3 regions of the Idiomarina sp. 28-8 genome follow, and region 2 is predicted to be linked to each of the others. Evidence: predicted binding sites of a transcription regulator. Region 2 holds the regulator's gene; each other region holds the start of a gene.
What was found. The regulator LexA, encoded in region 2, represses DNA repair genes until DNA is damaged. The targets are predictions, from matches to a motif close to TACTGTATNNNNATACAGTA.

Region 1 (5,549 bases), on a different contig from region 2:
TTCATTATTCCGGTTAAGTGGTCGGTAAGAGCCTGACGTTTCTCAAATTCCAGTTCGAGACGGATTTTATCTTCCGATTTTTTCTGCAGAGTGTAATCCCGCACTATTGCTATGCCGTACAACTGCTCTTCGATATCCAGCTGATTCAGCATAATATCGGCATAAAAAGTTGAACCATCCCGACGAATTGCGGGGAAAATCAAGCCATTCCCCATAGAGCGCCTGCCCGGGTACTTAAAAAACTTTTCTAAGTGCTGATCATGCTTTTCACGCATACCTTCAGGTAACAGTTCATTAAGATGCAGTTCAAGCATAGATGACGAGGAATAGCGAAACATTGCCGCGGCAGCCTGGTTAACACCAACAATGAGTCCCTGAGAATTAATAACTATTGCACCGTCCGGTATCACTTCAAGGAACTCAATAAAGGTTTGTTTTACTTCCATCATTATGTGGCTCCACTGTTCTGCCGCATTAAACTTTGCAATAACACCCTTTTGCAACGGTATTAACCCATTTAGGAGCCGCTGATTCCCCCGAAACGGAAGGTATCAGCTCTTCTACAAAGCTACTATCAGTAGTACAAAAAGCACCATCGGCATATGGGCCAATGTAAATCAGCTTTGATGATTTATTGAACATGATAATCGCTGGAGTTGCAGGAACGAAGCGCTTTAAGGTTGGATATTGATCGATATCAACAACCCGGTTTTCTCCTTCAGATTCCGCTACCTTTCTTTTTACGCTGGCCATATGCCCGGATGAGCGCCAGTTACAAGAACAGTCCCCGGAGGTAATATGAAAAACGCTGCCAGCAACGGAATAACCAAGACGCGTGAGCTCAGCCACTAACTGAGGTTCCAGCTTTTCGTTATTGCTGAGCTCCAGTAATTCACCTTTTTCATCAAACCAGACCAGCCGCTGTTCCAGTAAATAACTGATACCCAGAAGCACCAGCCCAAACCAGGCCACAACGGCGATAATAAGCCAACGGGAACGAGCCTTACCTGATTTCATGAATGACAATGAAACGCCCTACTGCGAAATGACATTTTGCGGAAATGATGCGCCCGCTTTTTCAGCGGATCAAGAAAAACTTCAGTTTCAGGGTACTTTTCTAAATAAAGGTTTAGTCTCGTTTGTGATACAATGTCGAAAAGCCGCTCATTAGCGCGGTATCTACTATCATAATTCCCGGAGCTTCATGTCCACAGAACAAAACCCATCCTCATTCCAGTCACTCGGATTGAGCGACGATATTTTACGAGCCGTTACTGAATGCGGTTACACCACCCCAACACCAATTCAACAGCAAGCCATTCCGACCGTTATGGCCGGCCACGACTTATTAGCCGCCGCGCAAACGGGTACCGGTAAGACAGCTGGTTTTACGCTACCTTTGCTGCACAAATTGTCGCAGACAAAGACCGACGGAAAGCCTGTTATTAAGGCGTTAATTCTTACGCCAACCAGAGAGCTGGCAGCACAGGTTGAAGACAATTTGAATACCTATGCAAAATATACCGGTCTTAAGTCCCTGGTGATTTTTGGTGGTGTTGGTATTAACCCACAAATTAGTGCCTTGCGTCGTGGTGTTGATATTCTTGTTGCAACACCCGGCCGTTTGCTGGATCACAGTCGTCAGGGAACCGTTGATTTAAGTAAAATTGACGTACTGATTCTGGACGAAGCTGACCGCATGCTGGATATGGGATTTATTCATGACATTAAAAAGGTCATGAAGCTCATTCCTGAAAAACGCCAGACACTGCTGTTTTCAGCGACTTTTTCTAGTGAAATTAAGGCACTGTCTCAGCAGTTTATGCAGCAACCCAAGCTGATTGAAGTAGCACGCCAAAATGCCGCAGCCGATACCATTGAGCAACGTGTTTATCCGGTGGATAAAAAACGTAAAAGAGAGCTACTCAGTTACTTAATTGGCAGCCGTAACTGGCGACAAGTGCTGGTCTTTACGCGTACCAAGCATGGTGCTAACAGACTGGCAACACAGTTAACTGATGATGGCCTCCCCGCTATGGCAATCCACGGTAACAAAAGTCAGGGCGCAAGAACCAAGGCTTTAGCACAGTTTAAAGCCGGTAAATTACGAGTATTGGTTGCAACGGATATCGCTGCACGCGGTATTGATATTGATGAATTGCCACACGTTATTAACTTTGAACTGCCTCAGGTCGCTGAAGACTATGTACACCGTATTGGCCGTACAGGTCGTGCAGGAAGTGAAGGTGAAGCGGCGTCTTTAGTCTGTGTTGATGAGCATAAATTGCTGCGCGATATAGAAAAGCTAACTAAAAATGAGATACCCAGGGAAGTTATTCCGGGTTTTGAACCAGACCCCAGCATAAAGCCGGAGCCGATTCAGAAGCCTCGTACGGGGCGTCCTCAAAACTCTCGTCGTGCGCCTCGCCAGAAGCGCCCGGACACACGACGTTAATTCTACCGCAGACCTGTAGGACCGGACTTTACTTTAAGAAGTCCAGTCCTCCGGTTACCGCAGCAACTTGTGCTTGAATACACTGTTCAGGCGTTGCTTTCGGGCTGTCGGGATACACTTCTGTAGTCGTCGCATACTCTGCTTTGCTAAAGCTAATGCACAAACCCATTTTCGCCGTTGGCAATAAAATAACGCCACGCTGAGCAATATCCTCGCCTATCAGTTTATTTTCGTCGTCGGCATCGGCAATATGAGTGACCTCTTCCACCGAATCTAACACCGCCTTCTGAAACTCAGGATAAGGCTTTTCTGAATTTCCAACCAAATAGAACCCATCCGGAATATTCCAGTTCGTATTCACTTTTCCATCCATCGCCGCTTTGGCCGGACGAAACTCGCTGTTATCCGTATCCGTTGTTTCGTGTAAATCTATGTGGGCCAGAATATCTACGCCTAAGCCAGCAACATAATTCATAATGTGCGCGCATTCCCCGGCAGGAGAATCAGCGACAAAAGAGCGATTAGGATCAATGGCCGCCGGATTCCAACGGTTGATGGTTTCATAGCCCCAGGGACTCAAACATGGCGCTACCACCACATTGAAGTGTGGCTGGTAATCTTTCGCTTTGGTTTCAATAAAGCGCAACGCACCATGGACACCACTGGTTTCATACCCATGTACTCCGCCGGTAACCAAAACCGTTGGCTTCGAGTCATCCCAGTTTTTTGTTCTGACCACAAATAAAGGATAAGTACCGCTGTCGTACGCAAGTTCACCATATTGGTCTACATCGAAATCGCTTTTAAAGGTTTCAATCTTACTAACCACATCATCGAAGTAAGAGCGCTTTTTCGTTTGCTCGGCCAGCCACTGAGCTTTTTCTGTCGCTCCCCATGGGGTGCCCGGTGTTCCGATATGGTAAATCGTTTGTTGCGTCATATTTTAATCCTATTCACTTAAAACAAGGCTGCTATATTAGCAAAGTCTTTGCCGGCACCAAATGAAATACCGGTAGCTAAGCCGCTTTGGTCGATTCCTTATCCGCAGGCTTGGACGCTTCCACTTTTTCTGTCGATGCTTTTTCAGTCTTAGGTTTTTTAGGCTTTTTAGCCCCTAAAGCAATGAGTATATTTTCACGCTCTTTCGCTAAAAACAGAGCCATATCCTCGAGTTGTTGCTCATCAGTGAACAGTTCGCTACTTTTAATTAATGGGTTCAGGGCTTCTGCCATATCCAGAATTTTATCGTGCGCATCGGCTTCGGCTTTTGAAGTGAAGGTCATTTTCTCGGCTCCGTCGCGAATAACTACATATTGGGTTACTACAGCCATGGTATGGTCCTTTGCTGATGTGTAAATATACTGTTTATTTGTACAGTAAAGTGACATAGATTGCAATAGTTGTAGCATTCGCTAAACTGCGCACTCCGAACAGGCCTTCGTTACGACAGGAAGTAAATCCGCCCTATGCAGTTCTCAAAAATACAAGTTCTACTGGCCATTTTTGCAATGGCAATTGGAAGCTTTGCCATTGGTATTGGTGAGTTTGTCATTATGGGGCTGCTGCCCGACGTCGCTGCAGACTTTAATACCGACACCCGGGAAACAGGCCACTTAATCAGTCTTTATGCGCTTGGTGTGGTTATCGGAGCTCCGCTTATTACCATTTTATTTGCCAGGCTGCCACGCAAACCTATGTTACTGGCACTAATGCTGGCATTTTCTCTGGGCAACTTCGCCAGTGCCTCAGCAGACAATTACACATTACTTCAGGTGTTACGTTTCTTAACTGGCCTGCCTCACGGTGCTTATTTCGGGATTGCCTGTTTGGTTGCGGCCGATATGGTTCGTAAAAATCAACGTGGTATGGCAGTAACTATGGTGATGATGGGACTCACGGTAGCTATCCTGGTCGGAAACCCTTTAGCCACCTGGTTAGGGCAGCTTATTGACTGGCGCACCGTATATCATACCGTGGGAGCTCTAGGCTTACTGGCCTTTGTCATGATTTTCATTGTGGTACCCAAACACCCGAATGAAAAGAAAACTTCTGCCCGTGGAGAGATGCAGGCATTACAAAACCCTCAAGTCTGGCTGACTTTAGCCATAGGGGCCATTGGCTTCGGCGGCATGTTTGCGGTACTGAGCTACATAGCTCCAACACTAATAAACGCCACCGGCTTGGATTCTCACTGGATACCTGTTGCTTTATTTATCTACGGACTGGGATCCTTGGCGGGTAGTTTGGTCGGCGGCTGGGCTGCCGACAGAAATCTGAAATTAACCATTGGCGGTTCTCTGGTATGGTCGGCAATTGTGCTGGCAATTTTTCCCTTAACACTGCAGAGTCTCTGGACGGTGATGCCTATGGTGTTATTACTTGGTAGTTCCGCCGCGCTGGTTCCGGCTCTGCAGGTACGTTTAATGGACGTTGCCGGAGAAGCCCAGACTTTAGCAGCATCGTTAAACCACTCCGCTTTTAATGCGGCTAACGCCTTAGGTGCCTGGCTGGGTGGTCTTGCTATTATTTCTCCACTTAGTTGGCAGGGAACCGGCTGGGTTGGGTGCGCGCTGTCGCTGGCCGGTCTGCTACTCTTTTGGGTTACTAAAAAGCACAGTCGCAGAACACCCAACATAGTTAGTCTTTAGGCTCGCCTTCTGCATCTAATTCACTAAGCTCCTCATCGGGTTTCGCATAAGACAAACGCGCAGCCCGCTGAGTGCGATGATACCCATCAAGGCCTGAAATTGTCATTGTGCCGAGCGATTCTATATCAATGAAACCATCGCTTTTCACCGCCTCTTCTTTAACTTCAACCCAACGAACTTCCCCAACAATTAATGCAGTGTCGTTATGTTGTATCGGAATAATTTCAACCTGCTGCATACCTATTCTGAGCGAACTTTCGGCCACATACGGCGCATGAAAACCGTCGACAAATTCGGGCGTCAGGCCACAAGCTTCAAACTCTGATGTTTCTCTGGGATACCGTGCTGAGGTCTGATGTGCTTGGCGAAAAAAATTTTCGTTAACTTGATTAATCGTATAAACACCACTCTCTTCAATGTTTTCCCAGGTGTGTCGGGTTACTGAC
Region 2 (5,549 bases):
GAAGAATGTTATTCCGGTAATACGTCATTGCTATGGCTGTCATGCGCTCCAGCGACACGACTTCACCCATGGTGTCGCTATCAACCGTAAATTTGTCGGTGCGCAGTGCCTGTTGCCAAAGCTCTTCCGGTGTCTCCTCCGGCACGCTCATCATATTGCTGTATGGCACTTCGCGCAGCACGCCCAGATAAACCTCCAGTTGAGCCAACAACTCTTCTTTCATCAGCGCGTGGTGCTCTGAACTCAGTAGCGCCAATGCGGTAAGGTTAACGCTGTTTGCCGCCGCTGAATCGTTAATGCCCTGCATAACTTGCTCGGCTAAACCACCTACCACCGGGTTCAACCAGCCCGGGCGTTCCGGTTCCTGTGCCCCTCGCGTGACCGACTCATGCCAGTTAGGCGCCACTTTGTCCAAATGGTGTTTTAAATTAATAGGCTGACCGAAAGTCACAAAGCCCTGGCCAAAATTGCGCAGCTTGGCCACGGTTTTCAGAATTTGAAAAACCGACTCTTTTTCTTTGTCCTTACCTTTAAGCTCTTTCAGGTAAGTAGCCACTTCCATAATATGCTCGTAACCAAGGTACACTGGCACCAGCGATACTGGGCGTTGCTGGTCACGCAACATGCCCTGCACTGTCATTGCCAGCATACCGGTTTTAGGCGGTAATAAGCGGCCGGTTCTGGAGCGGCCGCCTTCACTGAAGTATTCCACCGGGTAACCCTTTTGGAACAACCAGCACAAATATTCGCGAAAAACGGAGGAGTACAGTTTGTTACCCCGGAAGCTGCGGCGAATAAAGAACGCGCCGCCACGGCGGAAAATGCCACCGACAGGGAAAAAATTAAGGTTCACGCCAGCCGCAATATGCGGCGGCACAAGGCCTTCTTTATAAATAACGTAGCTAAGCAGCAAGTAGTCCATATGGCTTCGATGACAAGGCACATAGATAACTTCGTGTCCTTGTTGCGCCAGTCGTCGAATCGTATCCCCTCCTTTTACATGAATGCCGTTGTAAATCCGGTTCCACATCCAGGCCATAAAACGATCTAACACCCGGATAAGTGTTGAATTATAGTTGGCGGCTATTTCATCGATATAAGATAAAGCGCGCTTGCGGGCGGCTTCTTCACTGATTTTCTTACCTCTGGCTTCATCCGATACCGCTTTTTTTAGCGCCGGGGTATTAATGAGTGCTGACATCAACTCTTTGCGCTGACTCAGTTTAGGGCCGGCAACAGCATGGCGCATACGAACGAAATGAACTCGCGCTACCCGCGCCAATTTGTGCGCAATACGCATATCTGTTCCGTGGTCACGCGCCATAGTGCCCAGGCTCACCGAACGTGAGAAGCGCAGTAACACTTGTCGACCAGAAAAAAATACCAGCCAGAATTTACGCCAATGGCCCGGGTTATCTAAGTCACCGGTCATAGTATTACCGGCATGCGCTTCTTCTCCGGCCTGGCGGCCCCAGAATACGCCCGCAGGTATCAGTTGAACATCCAGCTCCGGCTGGTCTTTGTGCAGGGTTAATAACTGGTGAAATTCGGACACCGTTTGATCCGAGACCTCATTCGCCAATTCTTCCAGATACATGATTCGGTTATAGGTTTTACCATTAACCACAAGAGGGTCGACAGGGTCTGGCAAGCCACGCTTGTGCGCCGCCCGCTGTAAAATTGATAGATCCGCTTTAGAGGTTGAACGCATTACATAAACAATTGGCTTGCCAACAGTTGCTGAATGCTCTTCTTCAGTGCCATCCCAAATTTCCTGAAAGCGCGTTAACCAGCGTAACGGGTATTTAAAAATTGGGAAAAAGCGGCTTATTCCTTTCATATAGAGACCTCTGTTTTAAACAGAAATACAGGATACCAACTTCGTGTAAAAATGTCGTTCAAGAAATTACTTGCGAAATCAATTTACCTGTATATACTCACAGTATCACTGTACAAATAAACAGGTACATTATGCGCCCGTTAACACCAAGACAATCTGAAATTCTTGAGCTTATTAAGGATAATCTGCACGCAACCGGTATGCCGCCGACCCGTGCCGAAATTGCCCATAAGCTGGGTTTCCGCTCTGCCAACTCTGCGGAGGAGCACCTGAAAGCGCTGGCCCGTAAAGGCGTTATCGAAATACTCCCCGGCATGTCGCGCGGTATTCGCCTTGTCGGCGATGACTACGATATCGCCGATGGCCTGCCGTTAATCGGCCAGGTTGCAGCAGGTGAACCTTTATTGGCTGAACAACACGTTGAAGGCCATTACAAAATTGACGAATCACTGTTTCATCCAGCCGCCAGTTTCTTACTTAAAGTAAACGGTATGAGCATGAGAGACATTGGCATTTTAGACGGTGACTTACTGGCTGTACATAAAACCGAACAAGCACGTAACGGACAAATAGTCGTTGCACGAGTTGAAGACGAAGTCACTGTAAAGCGTTTTGAACAGCGCGGAAAAACTATTTTGCTTCATCCTGAAAATGAAGATTTCTCTACCATTACTGTCAACCTTGCCGAGCAAGTTTTTGCCATTGAAGGGCTTGCGGTGGGTGTGATCAGAAACGGAGCGACCTTATGAAAACTCAATATCAGCAAAAACTACATCACCCGGGTTTGTGGACTGCCGAAGCGCCGGTGTCGCCTTTCCCTGTAGACGCGAAACGCAGTCAGGATTCATTTGACGTCGATAGCCTGTCTCCGGTTGTACAGCGGGCTTTGCAACAAAAACCGAGCCAGTGGATAACAGTTATTGGTGGCGATAAAAACGTCATTCAGCAACTTATTGCCTGTGGCGTAGCTGAATCTCAAATCCGCTGGTTACGCAGTCATTCTGTCGAACGTTGTGAATGGGCGCTGGAACAGGCTTTACTAGCAGGTACCAGTAGTATGGTTATCGGTTATCTCGATTCGGTTTCCAGCCGTACCTGGCAGCGTGCAAAAATGGCCAGTAAATTAAGTGAAACACAATATTTCCTGTTTGATAAAAACACACTGACATCCCACCTGCACTAACCCCACCTTTGTTAGTGTGTTTTCTTCCCCAAGGCTGCTTTCGCAGCCTTTTTTTAACAGATCCGCTTATTTTTTGTTCGTTCGCGTGATTTGATCTGGATCTTTGGTTGTAAATTCGTTAATAAATGCAGTACCCGATTATAAAAATAATATAATAACGATAACTACAACAAAGAGTCAGTAGAGAAAGCGATTTCTGGGGAGAAGCTGTACCTTTTTCTGCTTACCTCTTTGTTCTTCTAATTCAGGCTAGCAAAACTTGCTTTGCTGTCTCATTGAAGAATAAGAGGAGAAGCCACGTGAAAATGAAGCCTTTGTGGGCACTATTGGCGCTAACGAGTCTACCGGCTGTTGCTCAGTCGCGTCTCAATATGACCCAAGGTGTCACTGAAGTGAGTAACCAAGTTTACGATCTCCATATGATTATCTTTTACATCTGCTGTGTCATTGGTGCGATTGTATTTGGTCTCATGTTCATTTCGATAATCCGCCATCGGAAGTCGAAAAACCCTAAACCTGCAAATTTCCACGAAAACGTCAAAGTAGAAATTGCCTGGACTATAGTGCCTCTACTTATTCTCGCAGGCATGGCTGTGCCGGCAACAACCACACTCATTGCCATGGAAGACACGGCAGATGCAGACGTGACGGTTCAGATAACTGGGTCGCAGTGGAAATGGCATTACAAATACTTTGAAAACGATGTTGAATACTTTAGTCGTTTAGCCACTCAGCAGGAGCAAATTAATAATCAGTTTGAAAAAGGCGAGAACTACTTGCTGGAGGTGGACCGTCCCCTGGTTATTCCGACTGACAGGAAGGTACGTTTTTTGGTTACATCGGACGATGTTATTCACAGCTGGTGGGTTCCTGACTTTGCCGTAAAAAAAGACGCTAACCCGGGCTTTATTAACGAAACCTGGACCAGGGTCGATGAACCGGGTATTTATCGGGGTCAGTGCGCAGAGCTTTGCGGTAAAGATCATGGTTTTATGCCCGTCGTTGTTATAGCTAAAGAACCAGCTGAATACGAAAAGTGGATTACTGAGAAAGAGGAAGAGCAACGCAAGGCACGGGAACGTGAACAAGAATTGCTTGCCATGGAAATGTCAGAAGACGAACTCATGGATCTCGGTGAAAAAATTTACAACAGTACCTGCTCTGCTTGTCACCAGGCTAACGGTCAAGGCGTTGACGGCACCTTCCCTGCACTTGCGGGTTCCGGTATCGCAGTGGATCCTGAAGCCAAAGATAAACACATCGACACCGTCGTTAACGGCGTTACCGGCACCGCAATGCAAGCCTTTGGAAGTCAACTTTCCATGCGCGAATTAGCCGCGGTTATCACCTATGAGCGTAATGCCTGGGGTAACGATACCGGAGACCTGATTCAGGCCGCCGATATTAACGAAGTCATGAATCAATAAGGAGACGGTGATGAGCACTGTAGTGGAAGAAACACATCACGATACACACCACGATCATAAGCCGTCTGGTATTGGTCGCTGGCTATTTACAACTAACCATAAAGATATTGGTTCAATGTACCTATGGCTAAGTTTCACCATGTTTTTGGTGGGCGGTGCTATGGCGATGGTCATCCGCGCCGAGCTGTTCCAACCTGGGCTGCAGCTTGTTGAGCCACAATTCTTTAATCAAATGACCACAGTACATGGTCTGGTTATGATTTTCGGCGCAGTTATGCCTGCTTTTACGGGTTTGGCTAACTGGATGATCCCCATGATGATTGGCGCACCAGATATGGCGCTGCCCCGGATGAATAACTGGAGTTTCTGGATTTTACCTTTTGCTTTCATGGTTTTATTGGGTTCTTTGTTTATGGAAGGTGGAGGCCCGGCATTTGGCTGGACAGCTTACGCACCGCTTTCAACAACTTACAGCTCGGATTCAACGGCATTGTTCGTATTTTCAGTACACATTATGGGTATTTCATCCATTATGAGCGCTATTAACGTCATCGTTACTATTATGAACATGCGCGCACCGGGCATGAATTACATGAAAATGCCATTGTTCGTCTGGACCTGGTTTATTACGGCTTTTCTGCTTATTGCCGTAATGCCAGTACTGGCGGGTGCCGTTACCATGTTGCTTACCGACAAATACTTCGGTACGAGTTTCTTTGACGCCGCTGGCGGTGGTGACCCAGTGATGTACCAGCATATATTCTGGTTCTTTGGGCATCCGGAAGTTTACATCATGATTTTACCGTCCTTCGGTATCATTTCAGCAATTATCCCGGCCTTTGCCCGCAAACGATTGTTCGGCTACTCCTCCATGGTATATGCCACGGCGGCCATTGCCTTACTGTCCTTCCTGGTCTGGGCTCACCATATGTTCACCACCGGTATGCCAGTGGCCGCAGAGCTCTTCTTTATGTACTGCACCATGCTCATAGCGGTTCCCACCGGGGTTAAAATATTTAACTGGGTGGCCACCATGTGGCGTGGCTCAATGACATTTGAGACTCCCATGCTGTTTGCTCTGGCGTTTGTCATCCTGTTT
Region 3 (5,549 bases), 410 kb from region 2:
GCCGGAGGCACTCATACCTTCAGGAACCAGTTCGACGGGGTATTCGTAACGAAGTTCGGACAGACAAAACTGACACTGCTGAGCAATAACCAGTGTTTCGGCTAGCCACTTTTGCGGGTAGCACTGTTGCAACTCACTCAGGCTTCGCAGATGATGCTCCGCGTTGTTACTGGCTAACCCCGGCTGATGCGCTAAAGAGCCACCATGTTGAATCGCGTTCAGAATGTCATACAGCGGCTGTTGTTCAATGGTTGCCATGCGAACGCCACCAGCGCAGGTGACTTTCACTTTAACGGCCTGTTGTAGCTCAACCATAGCCTGAAAAGCCCTTTCATCGTCAGCCTGGTAATGCCGCTCGTATAATAGCCAAAAGCGCTGCTGCCATACCGATTTCAACTTTTCACCAATGGCCAGAAGCTGGGCCTGAGAAAAGTCTGGCTGCCACAATAAAAGACACTGAGAGAACCCGTCGAAAAAATCATCGATGTTGGCCTGATAATGGCCTTTTTCACTGCGACTACGGAACAGTGTAATTTTTTTACAAAGCTCCGCATAGGCTTCCCGGGTTGGCGCCAGCACAACCAGCGTACCCACTTCGGTCACCCTGAATTCACTACCCACAATCAGTTTAATACCCTGCTCTTTTGACTCCTGATAGGCTTTTACAATACCGGCCAAAGAGCATTCGTCAGTTATTGCTATGGCGGCATAACCCAGATCATCTGCGTGCCTCACCAGTTCCTCCGGCGAAGCGGCTGAGCGCAAAAAACTGTAATGGCTTAAACTGTGTAGCTCAGCAAAAGGTTTTCCACCGGAACCTTTGAACATATCAGCTGAACCAACCATGCAAATACCATTGTCCGGACTCAAAATAGAGCCAACCCACACGCTGAAACTTGTCCCGGGCAATCCAGTAGTCGCGCGCTATGTCACCAGCGTCCCACCAACCACAGACTTTGCGTTCCGGCCCGTGACGTAGTTGCCATAAATCAATTGAAGTTGGCTGCGGAGGCTGTAATAGCCAAAGAGGCCGCTTAGGCGCCGCAGATAAAATTTGAGGCTTTTCCCCTGCCGGGCGTCGAAATTCGTTATTACCGGGGCGAGGGTCGTCATTCATGGCTGGCGAGAACACGGCATTGTTGCCAAGCTTAGCCTGTAACCGGCCAATAAGCTGCAGTGTTTCATGCCGGTGTTGCTGCACACCAAAAAAGTGACTGTTGTGCTGTTCAGACTGCAATAGCTCGTTAGCTACCAACGTAATTTCTATAACCGCTTCTGGCAAGGGTATAGATTCCATTTTTAACTGCAGTAACGACAAAAAACTCTGCCCCCGCCAGCCGGGTTCAGCTAAAGCGACGGGAACAACAGAAGGAGGTTCATATCGGTGATGCAGTTCAATACTAACCTGCTGGGTTACTTTTTGCCGCTGATAGAGAAAATCTTCCAGCTCACCGAACAGTCTTTTTAGCGGAAACAACAACCCTTGCCAGTGAGGAATTTCAGTGACCAGATCCAGGCTTTGCCGGAAACTTTCCGGTGGAGTGAAAAAATTATAACTTTGCTGCTGGCGACCCTGAATTCGCTCCAGATATAACTGTGTTTCCAGGCCCAACTGCCGGCCGACTTCATCTCCCGATAACTGTATGAGCTCTCCCAGCTGACGAAAACCAGCGGCTTTACAATGCTTCTGTGTTTTTGTTCCTAAACCGGCAGCACCAATAGGTAGCTGAGCCAGCAGCTGTGCAGACTCTTTGGGGTTTAACGAAACCGGGCAGTCATATTCTGCTAATAATTGAGCGGCTAAAGGGTTATCCGCGACTGCCAGCTGAGCCTTAATTGGCAGCGCATCAACCTCTCGGGATAACGTGTTAAATACCGCATCCATCCCGCCATACAACTGCGCCAGACTACTCAACTCAATTGCCAGACCTTTGGATGGATACAAAACTAACTTAGCTGCCCACTGGTAAAGTCGGGTGGCTAATTGCTGCAACACCTGCTGCTCACGCTCCGGAATATATTCAACGAGTTGCAGTTGCTCACAAAGCGATATTGCCATAACCGTCTGGATAGAGGTTTTGACCCCAGCCTCCCGCGCCAAGGTGTTGCACTGCACTATAACCGACTGGTTACCCTGTAACTGGTAAAGTGCCAGCGGCAGGGTGTTGCTGTCAGGCTGTAAGCGCACCCGATTATCCAGTAGTAGTTGGGGAAAATGACAATATAGCCACATTAGTTCAGAACAACGCCTTCCAGCGGCCAACCCACTTTACGTTTTAGTATGTCGAGCGTGACACCCGATTCACCAAGCTTTAACCGTACACGGTTAGAATAAGCCCGCGCCTCTTCATTTAAAGCGGGTTCGCTCAAGACCACGCCCATCTGCCCGGTTTGGGCAGCTTTATACCAACGCCGAACAGATTGAGCTGTCGTCTCTTTTTGTGCAAACCAGCCTAAAGCCAGCGCATTTTTTGTCTGCAATATCTGCTCAAACGCCCAGGCAGCTTTCTCTGCACTGGTCTGAACAACCACCTGCATAGACTCATTAAGTCCATAATGATGTAAGCCAGCAGCCGACAACCAGGCCGGAGGGTTTACCCAGAAAACTGACTGCTTTTGTTGCACCGCACGCTGTATTAATGGCAACAATAGTGCCTGCTCCGAAAAAGGAGTTGGCAACTGCCATTCATGCAACCCCGGGTATTGCCAGCCACCGCCCAGCGCCGTATCTAACGACGAAAAACCGGAGCTTAAGGTTGCTGTCTGATTGTCGGTAACCTGACCATGCCAAACAAGCCCTTGCTGAATAAGAGTCTGAAGCTTTGTCTGCATAAAACCTCCGAATACTGTACATATATACAGTATCATTAATTTTTACTCGTTACCAACAGACATCATTACTGGCTTCAGTTATTATTTATCTCATTGTTTCTAATTAGGATAGGGCAGCATGCTGACATCAATACTCATTCCCTTCAGAGTCGTTATTAACTTTTCATGGGGATTAATCACCACCGCTATTATTGGTGTTTCGATTATTAGTATTGGTATTTTTAAAGTGTTACTGCCTTTTAAAACGCCTCAGCGCATTTGTTCTTTTCTGGGGAATGCTCTATTCAGAGTCTGGGCGTACTGTATGTCAATGATGTTCCAGCTGACTCAACGCATGGAATGGCACATTGAAGGTGACCTCGATATCCACGAAAAAGGCTGGTACATGGTTATGGCTAACCACCGTAGCTGGGTCGATGTGCTGGTATTAATGCATTTGACTCGTCGCCACATGCCTATGCCCCGCTTCTTTTTAAAGTCACAACTTATGTGGATACCCATTATTGGCTGGGGCTGCTGGGTACTGGATATGCCTTTTATGAAACGCTACTCAAAAGAGTTGCTGGAGAAAAAACCACACTTAAAAGGCAAAGACATTGCAACAACAACACGCTCCTGCGCCAAATTCCGCCACATTCCTACAACTGTGGTGAATTTCTGTGAAGGCACGCGCTTTACCCCGGAAAAACACGAAAAGAAACAGAGCCCCTTTCGCAACCTGCTGCCACCTAAGGCCGGCGGTACGGCTTTCTCTTTGCAAATTATGGGAGGTCAGTTTGAGGCCATTCTGGATATTACCATTGTCTATCCGGGAACCGATAAACGCCCGGTAGTCTGGCATTTATTAAGCGGACAATTGAAAAACGTCTATGTTGATATAAAGACACGGCCCATTACCGCTGACTTAATCGGCGATTACGCCAGTGACGAAGTCTTCAGAGCCCATTTTCAACAATGGTTGAATCAGCGCTGGCAGGAAAAAGATCAAACCATTGACGAAATGCGTAAGCAAATTCACAGCACCCGCTAAGGGAGTTTTATAATGGACTTCGAGTTTGTAAAAGAGTGGCTACAGAAATTCGGTATTGAAAGCAATTTACAGGAACTGAGCCTGGCTATCAGTTCATTAATGGTTCTTATTGGTTGCTATATTACCTATGCCATAGCGCGTTGGCTTATCGACCATGCCATAGAGCACTTACTAAAAAGAGCGCCTGAGCGTTGGTATAAGTCATTGGTTAACAGCGGCCTTTTTAAGCGCTGCGCTAACTTAGCCCCGGTTATCCTGATACACAGTTTCATACCGATCCTGTTTATCGATGACTTTGAAAGCTGGCAGTCCCCGCTACGTACCGTTGTTGGTGTTTATCTTACCTGGGTTATTACCAGCATCCTCACGGCTTTAGCTAACGTAGTATCCATTGCTTATGATTACTCTTATAAAGCACGTGAAGTCCCCATTACCGGGGTCATACAGGTTATAAAGCTCGTATTGGTACTAATGGCCATTATTATTACCATCGCCATTATTATGAACAAGTCCCCCATGTATTTACTCAGCGGCTTCGGCGCCATGACCGCCATTCTTATGGTGGTTTTCAGGGATACCCTAATGGGCTTTGTCGCCGGAGTGCAATTGGCGACCAACCGTATGGTTGCTATTGGTGACTGGATTGAACTGACTGATCACGGGGTTGATGGTACGGTTCAGGAAGTCGGCCTAATTTCCGTGCAAGTTGAGAACTGGGATAAAACCATTGTTTACTTGCCCACTTATGTATTAATACACGAGTCGTTTAAAAACTGGCAGGGAATGATCAATACAGGTGGGCGGCGCATGAGACGTTCACTAATGATTGATTTGGACAGCTCTAAAATTCTGTCGAACGAACAGTTAGAAGAACTTGCTAAAAAGCATTTTAATCAGTCCGCTGACGACTGGCTAAATGCCAATGAACTCGACAAACCGGTAAGTAACTTAACTGTATTCCGGGTATTTACTGACAATTATCTAAGGAACCACAAACAGGTAAGAGAAGATCTGACTATTATGGCTCGCCTTATGCAGCCTACAGCAGCAGGGTTACCGCTGGAAATTTATGCGTTTTGTAAACAAACGGACTGGATGAAATACGAAGCGGTACAAAGCTCAATTATCGAGTATTTATACAGTGTGATGCCAGACTTTGGACTGAAGAATTATCAGTACTTGAATAACAACCACGCCTTCTCTGAAAACAAAGAAGGCGCTTATTGTGACTATAAACCGGAGTCCTGAGTTACTTTTCTAACAGATAACCGGCTAAATCAGAAAAGTCTTCCTGAAAATTATCGCTGTCACGGAAACCCTGTGGCAGCATTTTGTATTTACCGTTAACGATAAAAGTTGGCGTTGCGTTAACCCCTAAGTTGCTTGCCCGGCGATCCATTTTAGACGCCGCAGCGCGCACAGTGAAGCTCGCCATAGCTTTATCAAACTCATCACCGGAAACACCGTTAACAATAAACACATTACGAATGTCCTGCTTGCTGGTCAGCATGCTATTTTTATTAAAGTTGTAATCAAAAATAGCCGCGGCAATCTCTTCTTCCTTATTCAGTTTTTGCGCAACGACAAAAGCCTGAGTCATGGTCTCGCCCACGTTACCGCGAGGACTAATGAACGACACATGAGCCTTCTTGAAAGCATCCGGGTATTCAGATTTCAGTTCTTTTGC

Region 1: a site for LexA is predicted at 3,815-3,834, ahead of RJ32_RS08875 (YebG family protein). Genes of this name have one in related genera too.
Region 3: a site for LexA is predicted at 2,845-2,864, ahead of RJ32_RS04730 (ImuA family protein). Genes of this name have one in related genera too.

What each region holds. Positions count from the first base shown of each region.
Region 1 covers NZ_DF266791.1:203,772-209,320, forward strand. The annotation lists gene RJ32_RS08855 (sensor domain-containing diguanylate cyclase) at 1-449, opposite strand, end outside; gene RJ32_RS08860 (DUF6436 domain-containing protein) at 475-1,017, opposite strand; gene RJ32_RS08865 (DEAD/DEAH box helicase) at 1,205-2,455, shown strand; gene RJ32_RS08870 (M14 family metallocarboxypeptidase) at 2,484-3,395, opposite strand; gene RJ32_RS08875 (YebG family protein) at 3,472-3,786, opposite strand; gene RJ32_RS08880 (MFS transporter) at 3,922-5,103, shown strand; gene RJ32_RS08885 (flavin reductase family protein) at 5,093-5,549, opposite strand, start outside.
Region 2 covers NZ_DF266789.1:561,806-567,354, forward strand. The annotation lists gene plsB (glycerol-3-phosphate 1-O-acyltransferase PlsB) at 1-1,840, opposite strand, end outside; gene lexA (transcriptional repressor LexA) at 1,972-2,589, shown strand; gene RJ32_RS02835 (hypothetical protein) at 2,586-3,023, shown strand; gene coxB (cytochrome c oxidase subunit II) at 3,329-4,450, shown strand; gene ctaD (cytochrome c oxidase subunit I) at 4,461-5,549, shown strand, end outside.
Region 3 covers NZ_DF266789.1:966,973-972,521, reverse strand. The annotation lists gene RJ32_RS04740 (error-prone DNA polymerase) at 1-846, opposite strand, end outside; gene RJ32_RS04735 (DNA polymerase Y family protein) at 830-2,233, opposite strand; gene RJ32_RS04730 (ImuA family protein) at 2,233-2,832, opposite strand; gene RJ32_RS04725 (acyltransferase) at 2,951-3,862, shown strand; gene RJ32_RS04720 (mechanosensitive ion channel family protein) at 3,875-5,110, shown strand; gene RJ32_RS04715 (thiol:disulfide interchange protein DsbA/DsbL) at 5,112-5,549, opposite strand, start outside.